DNA from 3 places in the Oceanobacter sp. 4_MG-2023 genome. Region 3 is predicted to be linked to each of the others. Evidence: predicted binding sites of a transcription regulator. Region 3 holds the regulator's gene; each other region holds the start of a gene.
The links. Region 3 encodes FNR, which switches genes on or off when oxygen is low (the NO sensors DNR and NnrR bind a similar motif). Its sites were predicted from a motif close to TTGATNTANATCAA; they were not measured.

Region 1 (4,210 bases), on a different contig from region 3:
GACCTGAGCGATACCCGCTCCCATCGCACCGGCACCAATGACGGCAACCAGAGTGTCGATACTCAATGTATGGGTCTGTTCTGGCATCATTCAGCGCCCCTTGAATTCAGGTGTGCGTTTTTCCATAAAGGCTTTTACGCCTTCGCGGTAGTCGGCAGTACGACCGGCCAAACGCTGTAGATCTCTCTCCAGCGTCATCTGCTCCTCGAAGCTGTTGCTGACGCTGCGATTCAAGGCACGCTTGATCAGCGCCAAACCTTGCGTCGGTTGAATCGCTAATTGCTTCGCCAGCATCAGTGCTTCGTTACGCAAGGCTTCGTCATCCACCACGCGGTAGATCATGCCCCAGTCATACGCTTGCTCAGCCGTAACAGGCGTTCCCAGCAAGGCCATTTGTTTAGCACGGGCCAGGCCGACCAAGCGTGGCAGAAACCAGCTACCACCAGAATCCGGCACCAGACCAATTTTGCAGAACGCCTGAATAAACTTGGCGGAGCGGGCCGCCAGTACCAGGTCACACGCCAAAGGAATATTCGCACCAGCACCGGCTGCGACGCCGTTGACAGCACAGATCACAGGCATCGGCAAGTCTTGCAGGGTCTTGATCAATGGGTTGTAAAAGCGTTCGATCGACAACCCCAGATCCGGTGAATCAGCATTAGGGTCAACATTGCGGTCAGATAAATCCTGGCCGGCACAAAAACCGCGGCCCTCTGCCGTCAACAGCAAGGCGCGGACCTCCGGATTGCCGACAGTCGCTTTCAGGGCCTCTTTGACTTCAAGGTGCATGGCTTCGTTAAAGCTATTCAACGCTTTGGGACGGTTCAAACTGAGGATGGCAACGCCGTCCTCAACGGAATACAGAATATGCTCGAAATTCATAGGCATATTGCTCCTGGAGATCAGAATGGGTTGCCAGCACTACTGGCCGTTAAATTCCGGTTTGCGCTTTTCCTGGAAGGCGGCAATACCCTCATTGCGGTCGGCGGTGCCAGCCAGCACAGTAAAAGCATGGCGCTCGAAACGGAGGCCTGAGGCGAGATCGGTATCCATACCTTTGAGCACCGACTCTTTGGCCAGGCGCACTGCCAGTGGTGCCTTACAGGCAATACTGGCAGCAACAGCCAATGCCCGCTCAACCGTCAATTCAGGTTGGGTAATCTCACTGACCAGACCGGATTGCTGGGCTTGTCGGGCGGTGATCGGCGAACCAGTCAGTATCATCTGCATCGCCATCGACTTGCCCACCGCCCGCAACAATCGCTGCGTACCCCCGGCACCAGGCATAATGCCAAGGTTGATTTCCGGTTGTCCGAAGCGCGCGTCTGTGCCGGCAAGAATAATATCGGCGTGCATCGCCAACTCGCAGCCACCGCCCAAACAAAAGCCATTCACGGCGGCAACCAGCGGCTTGGGGAAACGGCTAATCCGCTGCCAGTGCTGCTGGCGAGGGTCATTCAGAATACCGACCAAATCCCGCTCGGCCATTTCCTTGATATCGGCTCCGGCCGCAAAGGCCTTGCGGTTACCGGTGAGAACCAGCACTCGAATGTCGTCCGTGATTTCTGCCAGATCCATGACCGCTGACAACTCACCCAGCATGGCGGTGGTCAGGGAATTGAGTGCCTCAGGGCGATTCAGCTCAATCAGCTGAACTCCTGCACTGACCTTATGCACGACCAGTGTCGCGTAGCGTTTTGTCATCTGAGTAACCTGTCCGATTTTGTTTTTATAGCGTTTCGGCAATGACTTAAGGAGCAGACGTTTTCGTTCCAATTCGCTCCAGAACCCTGACAGCGTCAGCCTTGAAGCAAGGAGCGGATTTGTTTGGCCTGCATCAATACCTATCAATGCTGCCCAAAATTAAGATACAAAACAATTTTTTATTTTTTATTTTATGTATCGAATTTAGATTTTACATGGAAAAACCCTCTGAAAAATCAATAGACGCGAGCATTTTTCGATTAAAAACCAATATTTTTCAAATAGATAGAAAATAAAATGGATTCAAATACATCATTTCAAGACAATCCAAACAACACCAACAGATGCCGTTTCAATCAACAACTACCTATGATTTGATACAGTAAATAACAAATAATAGATATTTTAGTGTCTTTAAAACAAAAATACTCATTAATGGAGTTGTTATGTCGCCTGATGCCATGACGAACTGCCAGACCACGCTCTGGTTTTCCCGCTACTCGCCCCTGCTGGATCAGGCCATCAAGGCGATTCATCAGCGCGGTTACTGGGCTCCTTTCCCGGAACATCCCAAAGCGTACCCGGCGGAATCACTGGCCAGCGCGGCAGCAGAATTCCAGACCTTGCTCGGACAGCCGTTCAAGCTGCAAGGAGTAGAGGAGATTGGACGAGCGGGCCAGGAGCAATCCCCCTACGGCTTCGCCCTTGGTATCCACTATCCGCAGTACGACCCAGATACGTTACTGGCAACCCAGCAATCACTGATTGGTGGCTGGCGCGATGCCGGGCCACACGCCAGGGTGGCGGTCGCTATGGAAGCCATTCACCGGTTAAATACACTCAGTCCGCTAATGGCTCAGGCGGTACAACACACCACTGGACAATCCGCCAATATGGCATTCCAGGCCGGTGGCCCCCACGCCCAGGACAGGGCTGTAGAAGCCGTTGCCTACAGCTGGGATGCCATGATGGAGATACCACAATCCGTCTTATGGCAAAAACCCATGGGCAAACGTGGTCAACTCTCATTGACTAAACATTGGCATATCGTGCCTCGGGGAATATCACTCAGCATCGCCTGTTGCACCTTCCCGACCTGGAATACCTACCCCGGATTGTTTGCCAGTCTGGTGACGGGCAATCCGGTAGTCATAAAACCCCACCCGGATTCGATTCTGCCGCTGGCACTGACCGTCAGAGTACTGCAAGAGGTGCTTACCGAAGCCGGATACGATCCGCGCCTGGTAATGCTCGCGGTCGACACTCGAGCAGCCCCACTGGCGGCCCGACTGGCAACCGATCCACGGGTGCGGCTGATTGATTTCACCGGCTCAAGCCACTTTGGCAACTGGCTGGAACAGCATGCTCACCAGGCGGAAGTGTTTACCGAAAAAGCCGGGCTCAACACCGTGATTATTGACAGCATGACGGACATCACTGCAGTTGCTGGCAATCTCGGTTTCTCACTCAGTCTCTACTCTGGGCAAATGTGCACCTCTCCCCAAGTCATTTATATTCCTGCCAGCGGCGTGACGGCAGAAGACAAATGCTGGTCATTTGAGCAGGTAGCGGATGCATTGGTCAGCAGTATTACCCAATGGATCGCCGATCCGTCACAGGCGTGCGGCTTCCTCGGCGCAATTCAAAGTGAAGACACCTTGGTCAGAATTCAGCAATGCCGGGAAGCGATCACAGGACGGGGCAGCGTATTACTCGATAGCAAAAGCCTGATTCATCCAGATTTTCCCGCAGCTCGCGTACAAACGCCACTGCTGCTCGCTCTGGCAAGCCAGGATCAGGACCTGTATGGCAAAGAACAGTTTGGCCCGATTGCGTATCTGGTTCGTACCCGCGACACCGCAGAATCCCTGTCACTGGCACGCCAGACCTTGTCAGCTCAAGGCGCGATTGCACTGGCTATCTACACCACCCGCGACGATGTGCTGGCGCAGGCAGAAAATCTGGCTCAGGACGTCGCAGTCTCGTTATCCATCAACCTGGATGGCAGTTTTTATATGAACCAGTCCGCCACATTCAGTGATTTTCATGGCTCTGGTGGCAACCCGGCAGCCAACACTTCTCTCACCGACAGAGGGTTTGTCAGTCGTCGCTTTGTCGTGATACAAAGCCGTCGTCCAGCGACCGCCGCCACTGACTGATCAGGAGAACTTTATATGCCTTGTTACAAAATCGATGGCGTGACACCAGTGGTTCATCCCAGTGCCTATGTCCACCCAACTGCCGTACTGATTGGCGATGTGATCATCGGAGCACAATGCTACGTTGGCCCGGCCGCCAGTCTGCGTGGTGATTTCGGCCGCATCGTTATGGAAGACGGTGCCAACATCCAGGATACCTGTGTGGTACATGGTTTCCCGCAAAGCAGCACGATTATTCGCCGCCATGGCCATATCGGTCACGGCGCAGTGCTTCACGGTTGCATTATCGGTGAAGATACCCTGATTGGCATGAATGCCGTCGTGATGGATGGTGCCGATATCGGTGC
Region 2 (4,210 bases), on a different contig from region 3:
GGCGCGCCCCCTGGCTCGCTTCCGACCCGGTTTGGGATTGATCTTCAGCAAACCAGCTTTCTCGCCCGAATACGCCCTGGGTCTGATCGACATCACTATTGACCATGACTTTAACCTTGCTGTCCACTCGGCGTGCCATGGTGAACAGTGGTAAGTCCGTAATGTGGTTGTCGTGCCGGATAACCAAATGGATGGTCCGGTGTTTTCCTTGGCGTAAATATTTGACCAATGCTGAAATCAGCAAGGGATGATGCCAGTAGGGATTTTCTGGATCAGACAAGGCCAGCATGACAGAAGTGGGTTGCTGGGACAGTTGGGTCAGTAAAAATCCCAAAACCTCGCAGGCACTGCTGAGTGTGTGCCGGTTGTTGTCCTGACCGATGCGGTAGGCGTATTGATAATCTTCCGGTGGGAGGCTGGTGTTCAGAGGCAAGGCAATATCCAGATGAGGAATGCCAGCATCGAGGTAAAAGTGACCATCGTTATAGAAGCCGAGTTGCCAATAAAAGCTCATGGCGGTGCATTGTGCACTGGCCAGCAAGAGAGGCATGGACATCGATTCTGCCAATGCCTTGACCTCTTCAACCAGCTGTTGGCCAATACCCGCTGAACGGTATTCCGGCAAGACAGCCAAGCGGCCAAAATGACCGTCATCGAACAGGCGAATGCAGCCGATAGTGCGATCACCATCCTGGGCGACCACATAATGAGCGACCTGGTCTGCGGCTTCATCCCATTCTTCCTCCTGTGGAATTTGTTGCTCCTGAATATAGACCCGGTCTCGGACATCCCGGATGCCTTGCTGGTGGTCAGCCCAGTTAGTACGCACCATACGAATGCTCATGGTTGTCTCCTTCTTATTAGTATCGGCATCATTCAACCTGATAAATCAGTTGTTGTAACCAGAGGTGGCGCAGTAGTTCATAGCCTTGTCTGGAGCAGGGGACATCGGCCATCTGCTCACGGGGATATTGGTTGCGGCTGCTGAGTAATTGCGCCAGTTCCAGGTCGTCGTTATCGAGTACTGATGTTTTCCCCTGGGCGTAAAATACCAGGCCGCTGGCAGTTTTCTGATAGGCAAAGCGAGCATGCTCACTTTTGCGTAAATCGGGTAGTTGCCGATGCTGGCTGCGCCATGCTTCCCAGTCGTCATCATTCAATCGTTCGGATTGATGCTCCGGATATTTGGGTTCTGTCATTAAAGTGCCAAGAATGTCTCCCAGATGATCCGGTTGCATCAGCATGTCTTGCAGGAGTTTGGCCAGACGCGTTTTGGCAGCGGCGGATATTTCGCCCGGATTGCCTTCCTGAGCAGTGTAATCGGCATCGGTGTAACGTTGATCTTCGCTGCTGTTGCTTAATACCTGATCCAGTGCAGACTGCGCCAGTTCGGCGACACTGGGGGCACGGAAGCCGATCGAATAGGTTTGGCACTCGCCCCGGGCGATGCCGTAATGGGCCAGCTGTGGCGGCAGGTACAGCATATCGCCCGGATCCAGTACCCAGCGGTCGGTTTCTTCAAACCCGGCCAGAACCCGTATCATCGGCCCTTGTATAATCGGGGAATCATCGTTGCACATCTGGCCAATACGCCATTCTCGCTGACCTTCGGCCTGTAATAAAAAGACGTCGTACTGGTCGTAATGAGGGCCAACACTGCCGCCATCCACGGCGTAGCTGATCATCAGGTCGTCGACACGCCAGCCCGGCAGAAAGCGAAAATGCTCCAGCAAATCGGCCGCTTCCGGAATCCAGTGATCCACAGCCTGTACCAGTAACGTCCAGTGGCTGTCTGGCAGGTCTGCAAAGGCGGCTTCGTCGAACGGCCCTTTACGAATTTCCCAGGGGCCGGCAGGGCCATTTTCCATCACCAGTCGGGACTCGATTTCAGACTCCAGTGACAGGCCAGCCAGCTCATCGGCTGCCAGCAGAGGCTGGAATCCGGGCCAGGCCTGACGAATAACAACCGGTTTTTTTTGCCAGTAATCACGCAGGAATACTGCAACCGAAAGATCACCAAGGAGATGCATAAAAGAGTGTTCCTGACCAGGGCGAACCCATGGCATTCACGGGTTCGCAAAATAATGAATGTCCAAGCTGCGTATTGTTTGAGCTTTGTCAGCCAGATGCAAGGAGCCTGTTTTTTGACGGACTTGACTCGAAGAACTGTGCTACCTCTTTGATCTTTCTCAAGTTCCGATTCATTAGCTGGTTGTCAATGAACCGGGCATTCATAACTATAACAGCAGTTACAACAAAGCCGGTTACGACATCAACGTGGTGACGCTCAGGGAGAGATACATAATGAAAAAATATCAGTTAGTGGTATCGCTGGTAATGCTTGGCTGTGTCGCTACAGCCCAGGCTGTAGGGCCAATACAGCCCTTGGAAGCTGTAAAAGACGTCAAGCAGGCGCAAGTGGAGTTAGGTAAAAAACTCTATTTTGATCCCCGGTTGTCAAAATCCGGGTTTATATCCTGTAACTCTTGCCACAACTTGAGTATGGGCGGTACGGATAACCTGAAAACCTCCATTGGCCACAACTGGCAGCAGGGTCCGATCAATTCACCTACGGTGCTTAACTCGGGGATGAATATTGCCCAATTCTGGGATGGCCGGGCGGCCGACCTGAAAGAGCAGGCCGGTGGGCCGATTGCCAATCCGGGAGAAATGGCATTTACCCATACACTGGCGGTGGATGTCTTGCAGTCCATTCCCCAGTACGTTGCAGAATTCAAGCAGGTATTCGGTACCAGTCAATTAACCATCGATCAGGTGACTACAGCGATTGCCGAATTTGAAAAAACGCTGGTAACGCCCAATTCCCGTTTTGACCAGTGGTTGCTGGGAGATAAAAATGCGCTGAGCAGTGATGAAAAAGCCGGTTACACCTTGTTCAAGGATTCTGGCTGTGTCGCTTGTCATAATGGCCCTGCGGTTGGAGGGAATTCGTTCCAGAAAATGGGGCTGATAGAGGCTTATCAAACCAATAACCCGGCCGAAGGCGTTGCGGCTGTGACGGGTAAGGATATTGATCGTTTCAAGTTCAAAGTGCCGACATTACGTAATGTCGAGCTGACCTATCCATACTTCCATGATGGTGAAGCGGCCACGCTGACAGAGGCAGTGGATATCATGGGGCGCTTGCAACTGGGGCGTCATTTCAGTGATACAGAAAATGCCCAGATAGTGGCTTTCCTGAAAACACTGACTGGCGAGCAACCATCCTTTATGTTGCCGATCTTGCCGCCATCCACTGACAGCACGCCACGTCCACAACCCTTTGATTAACGGCTGGCGTTGGGTTTAAGACGGTGGGTTTTAGGCGATGTAGCGCAACGGCGAGTCATGAATCTGACTCGCCGTTGTCTTTCTGGCTACCCGGGTTACCGGAGTAGCCCAGCGTTTATCAGACCGCCTTGGCTTGCGCCTCCGCGTTGCCAATATAACTGGCTGGCGTCATGGCATTCAGTTCTGCTTTCACCGCTGCTGGCAACTCAAGGCTGGCAATAAAGTCGCCCATTGCATCCTGGGTAATGGCTTTGCCGCGCGTGAAGGCTTTCAGTTTTTCGTATGGCTGTTCGATGCCATAACGACGCATCACTGTCTGGATTGGTTCTGCCAGAACTTCCCAGGCATTGTCGAGGTCAGCTGCGATACGTGGTGCATTCACTTCCAGCTTGCTGATGCCTTTCATACTGGCGGCGTAAGCAATCAGACTATAACCAGAACCTACCCCCATGTTGCGCAATACCGTGGAGTCGGTCAGGTCGCGCTGCCAGCGAGAGATCGGCAGTTTGGCGGCCAGATGACCAAAAATGGCGTTGGCGATACCCAGGTTGCCTTCGGAGTTTTCGAAGTCGATCGGGTTAACCTTGTGCGGCATGGTCGAGGAACCCACTTCACCCGCGATGGTGCGCTGCTTGAAGTAGCCCAGTGAAATATAGCTCCAGATATCACGATCAAAATCAATCAGGATGGTGTTGAAGCGGGCGATGGTGTCGAACAGCTCGGCAATGTAGTCGTGGGGTTCAATCTGGGTGGTGTAAGGGTTGAACGTCAGCCCCAGGGACGTCACAAAGGCGTCAGCGTTGGCTTGCCAGTCTACATCCGGGTAGGCGCTGAAGTGGGCGTTGTAGTTACCCACCGCACCGTTGATTTTACCCAGCAGTGGTACCTGGTCCAGTTGGCTGATCTGACGTTCCATGCG
Region 3 (4,210 bases):
GCCTGGACTGTGTATTACAGGCTCTGGACACCGCCAGCCGTACCCGCCAGGTGATCTACCAGAATATCGCTTGGGCGCTGCTGTATAATCTGCTGGCCTTGCCAGTGGCAGCGGCAGGTTATATTCCTCCCTGGGCCGCAGCCATTGGCATGTCATTCAGTTCGCTTTTGGTGGTCAGTAATGCGCTGCGACTATCCCGGACGACCAAACCGGATGTATCCGGTCACAATTAGCACACTCAGCCACAAGGCCAGATTATAATGGCTTCCACTCGCTTGGTTTGATGGACATAACATGGATATTATCTACATACTTGTTCCACTTTCGATCGTCCTGATCAGCATTGCCACGCTGATTTTTTTCTGGGCAGTGCGCAGCGGCCAGTTTGATGATATGGAATCTCCGGCTCACAGAATTCTCTTTGATGACGATGACGATCCCGCAAGCACCCAACCCGCAGCAACCGACACAACACCAGCACCCCATACCACGGCAACCGATAAAAACCCATTGTGATTGAACCACTCTCCCTGTTAACCGCCCTGTTGCTGGGCCTGTTTGGCTCCAGTCACTGCCTGGTAATGTGTGGCGGCATTGCCGCCGCCATTGGCACCCGCTCACAACAACAACCGCTACTGACAGCACTGGCTTTTAACAGCGGTCGTATCACCAGTTACGCCTTTGCCGGCCTGCTCGTCTCGCTGCTTGGCTTATGGCTACAACAACTGAATGATGTACTGATGCTGGCATTACGTACACTGGCCGCCATACTGCTGGTGCTGATGGGGCTCTACGTTGCCCGCTGGGCAAGCTGGCTCACCCGTATCGAACAAGTTGGCCAATATCTATGGCAAAGGCTGCAGCCTGCTACCCGCCCCTTGATGACACAATATTCGATCAGCAGTCGCTTTCGCCTTGGACTGCTATGGGGCTGGCTCCCTTGCGGACTGGTATACAGCACTTTGAGCTGGGTCGCCGCCAATGGTGATCCCCTCAAAGGGGCACTGACCATGTTCTGCTTTGGCCTTGGCACACTGCCTGCCCTGTTCGCCAGTGGCCTCGCCGCCACCAGCCTGAGCCGATTACTCAGTCACAGCCTTAGCCGTATCATTGCCGGACTGTTACTGATTGGTTACGGCGTTTGGACTGCAGCAGCCATCTGGTTATAGTAGCCAGGGTCGTTATTGATCAGCGACTGATCATCCGTTGACAATACCTTGACTCAATACCTTGACCAATGTCTTGACAGCCACTCGTCGAGCTAAGACCATACGAAAATTAATGGAACACGGTTCTTCCCTACATAACGGAAAACCCGACACGGTGAGCTCAATGAAAACAAACCAAGCTGCACAGCCTGCGCACCCTCCCTTGCGCGGTAATCAACCCCACTGCCAGACTTGCTCCCTGAACGCACTGTGTCTGCCACTCTCGCTCAGTGACACAGATATGGAGCGACTGGACGATATCATTCGCCGCGGCCGGCCCATTCAAAAAGGCCAGCTGTTATTCCAGCAAGGGGATGAATTCCAGTCCGTGTTTGCGGTACGTACCGGTGCCCTGAAAACCTACACCCTGGCCAGTAATGGCGAAGAACAGATCACTGGCTTTCATCTCGCCAGCGAACTGATTGGTCTGGCCGGTTACGATGCCGGTGATTACCCTCTCACCGCCAAAGCGCTGGAAACCACCACCGTCTGTGAAATTCCGGTTCATCAGCTGGAAAACCTGACTGACGAACTCCCCGACCTGCGCAAACAGCTGATGCGCACCATGGGCAACGAAATTCGTCACGACCAGAACATGATGTTGCTGTTGAGCAAAAAGAACGCCGAAGAACGTGTAGCCTCGTTTTTGCTGGATATCTCCAACCGTTACGCTCGACGCGGTTTCAGTGCCACCCACTTCCGCCTGCCCATGTCGCGGGTCGACATCAGCAACTACCTTGGCCTCGCGGTAGAAACCATCAGTCGGGTATTCACCCGTTTCCAGAAAAATGCCCTGATCGAAACCCAGAGCAAGGAAATCATCGTTCTGGACATGAACAGCCTGTATGAAATGGCCGGACTGAACCCACAAATTGAATGTGACGAGAAAACGCCAGCGGAATAATCCCGCACAGCGTGCCGTTACCCTTCTCAGCGGTAACGGCAAAAACCCCTTATATCCTTGTTTCTGTGCCCAGTTTCATCCCTGAACCCGCTAACCGGCCACCGCGTTGTTATTGGCTGGCAACAGTTACTGACGCCAGCCAATCTATTCGCTAGAATTCGCCGCCTGATTTTTAGCCAGTGTTCCGCCCCAGAATGCTCAGGAGTTTTCCAGCATGACCGCCGATGTCATTGATCGCAAAGCACGCACCGAATTCAACAAACTTCATAAACGTTTGCGCCGAAACGTTGGCAAGGCGATTGAAGACTATTGCATGATCGAAGAAGGTGACCGGATCATGGTATGCCTGTCGGGCGGCAAAGACTCCTACACCATGCTCGATATCCTGATCAGCCTGAAAAAAAGCGCCCCGGTCAACTTTGAGCTGATTGCCGTCAATATGGACCAGAAACAGCCCGGCTTCCCCGAACACGTGTTACCCGAGTATCTGGGCAAACTGGATATTCCCTACCATATTGTTGAAAAAGACACGTACAGCGTGGTCATGGATCTGGTGCCGGAAGGAAAAACCACCTGCGGCCTGTGCTCCCGCCTGCGTCGCGGCACCCTCTACGGCTTTGCTGAAAAAATTGGTGCCAATAAAATCGCCCTGGGCCATCATCGCGACGACATCATTGAAACCTTATTCCTGAACATGTTTTACGGCGGCAAACTCAAAGCCATGCCACCCAAGCTGCTCAGCGACGATAAAAAGCACGTTCTGATCCGTCCGCTGGCCTACTGCAAGGAAAAAGACATCCAGGCTTATTCGACCGCCATGGAGTTCCCAATCATCCCTTGTAACCTGTGCGGCTCCCAGGACAACATGCAGCGCCAGAACATCAAGAATATGCTGACCGAATGGGAAAGGGTACAACCAGGCCGCAGCGAGAATATCTTTGCTGCCATCTGCAATATCGCCCCCTCCCAGCTCGGCGATCTCAATCTGTTTGATTTTGTCAATTTGCAACAACAACAAGACCAGACGCACCTGGCCACCCGGCTCGATATCGTCACCATCGATTAAAGGCGCGTCCGGCCCCTGGGCAGCTCCTCACCAGACAGCGCACCCAACCTTCAAGGGAGAACCATGGATACCAATATCATCACCCCTGAGGGGTATGCAGAACTGGAGCAGGAGCTGGATTATCTCTGGCGAACTGAACGCCCGGAAGTCACCAAAAAAGTGACCTGGGCAGCGAGTCTGGGCGACCGTTCTGAAAATGCCGACTATCAGTACAACAAAAAACGGCTGCGAGAGATTGACCGCCGGGTGCGCTATCTTAGAAAACGGCTGGACGCTGTACGGGTCAGCGAATACCACCCCAGTCAGGAAGGCAAGGCCTATTTTGGTGCCTGGGTTACCCTGATGGACGAAGAGGATAACACCTTGCTTTTCCGTATCGTTGGCCCGGATGAAATCTACGGCAAAAAGCATTATGCCTCTGTTAATGCGCCGGTTGTCAGAGCGTGTCTGGGGAAGTCAGTCGGTGATGATGTGTTCATCAAAACAGAAGAAGCAACCCGGGAATGGGAAATCACCGCCATTCGTTACGATACCCCGTTATAACAAGAGACGAGGTTGGCCGCTGTTCTGATCCAGAAACCGGCTGGAAGCTGGAATCCGTGATTTACACCACAATGGCCTGATGAATCATATGATGGATCATGGCTTTGAGTTTCGCCGGGCGTACCGGCTTGTTCATCAAACGATAGCCCAGCTCCCGCACTTCCTGTTTCAGCACATTGGTGTAATTGGCCGTAATCATCAGCACCGGCGCATCCAGCCCCAGATCGGTACGCATCTGCCGAACCACATCCAGCCCGGTGACGCCATTGTCGAGATGATAATCGGCGAGAATCAAATCAATACCGGCATCCAGCTCTGGTTGTTGCACCAACAGTTCTTCGTAGCTACGCGCGGTGATCACCTCAAAACCCCAGCCACTGAGCAACACCGCCATGGCCTGACAGATCGATGCTTCATTATCAATCACCAGCGCCCGGCGTCCCCGAAATTGCTGATTGCCCAACAAGGCCAATCCCGGTGTGGTTGCCT

Region 1: the regulator FNR is predicted to act here: its motif matches at 1,828-1,841, upstream of paaF (2,3-dehydroadipyl-CoA hydratase PaaF).
Region 2: the regulator FNR is predicted to act here: its motif matches at 2,180-2,193, upstream of Q8W24_RS02055 (cytochrome-c peroxidase).

Annotation. Positions count from the first base shown of each region.
Region 1 covers NZ_JAUYVV010000032.1:16,654-20,863, forward strand. The annotation lists gene paaH (3-hydroxyacyl-CoA dehydrogenase PaaH) at 1-90, opposite strand, end outside; gene paaG (2-(1,2-epoxy-1,2-dihydrophenyl)acetyl-CoA isomerase PaaG) at 91-882, opposite strand; gene paaF (2,3-dehydroadipyl-CoA hydratase PaaF) at 922-1,704, opposite strand; gene paaN (phenylacetic acid degradation protein PaaN) at 2,151-3,863, shown strand; gene Q8W24_RS15860 (phenylacetic acid degradation protein PaaY) at 3,879-4,210, shown strand, end outside.
Region 2 covers NZ_JAUYVV010000002.1:75,211-79,420, forward strand. The annotation lists gene Q8W24_RS02045 (GNAT family N-acetyltransferase) at 1-844, opposite strand, end outside; gene Q8W24_RS02050 (cupin domain-containing protein) at 873-2,030, opposite strand; gene Q8W24_RS02055 (cytochrome-c peroxidase) at 2,305-3,291, shown strand; gene purB (adenylosuccinate lyase) at 3,410-4,210, opposite strand, start outside.
Region 3 covers NZ_JAUYVV010000005.1:59,548-63,757, forward strand. The annotation lists gene Q8W24_RS05585 (heavy metal translocating P-type ATPase) at 1-233, shown strand, start outside; gene ccoS (cbb3-type cytochrome oxidase assembly protein CcoS) at 295-516, shown strand; gene Q8W24_RS05595 (sulfite exporter TauE/SafE family protein) at 513-1,169, shown strand; gene fnr (fumarate/nitrate reduction transcriptional regulator Fnr) at 1,333-2,112, shown strand; gene ttcA (tRNA 2-thiocytidine(32) synthetase TtcA) at 2,327-3,178, shown strand; gene greB (transcription elongation factor GreB) at 3,242-3,721, shown strand; gene Q8W24_RS05615 (NahK/ErcS family hybrid sensor histidine kinase/response regulator) at 3,783-4,210, opposite strand, start outside.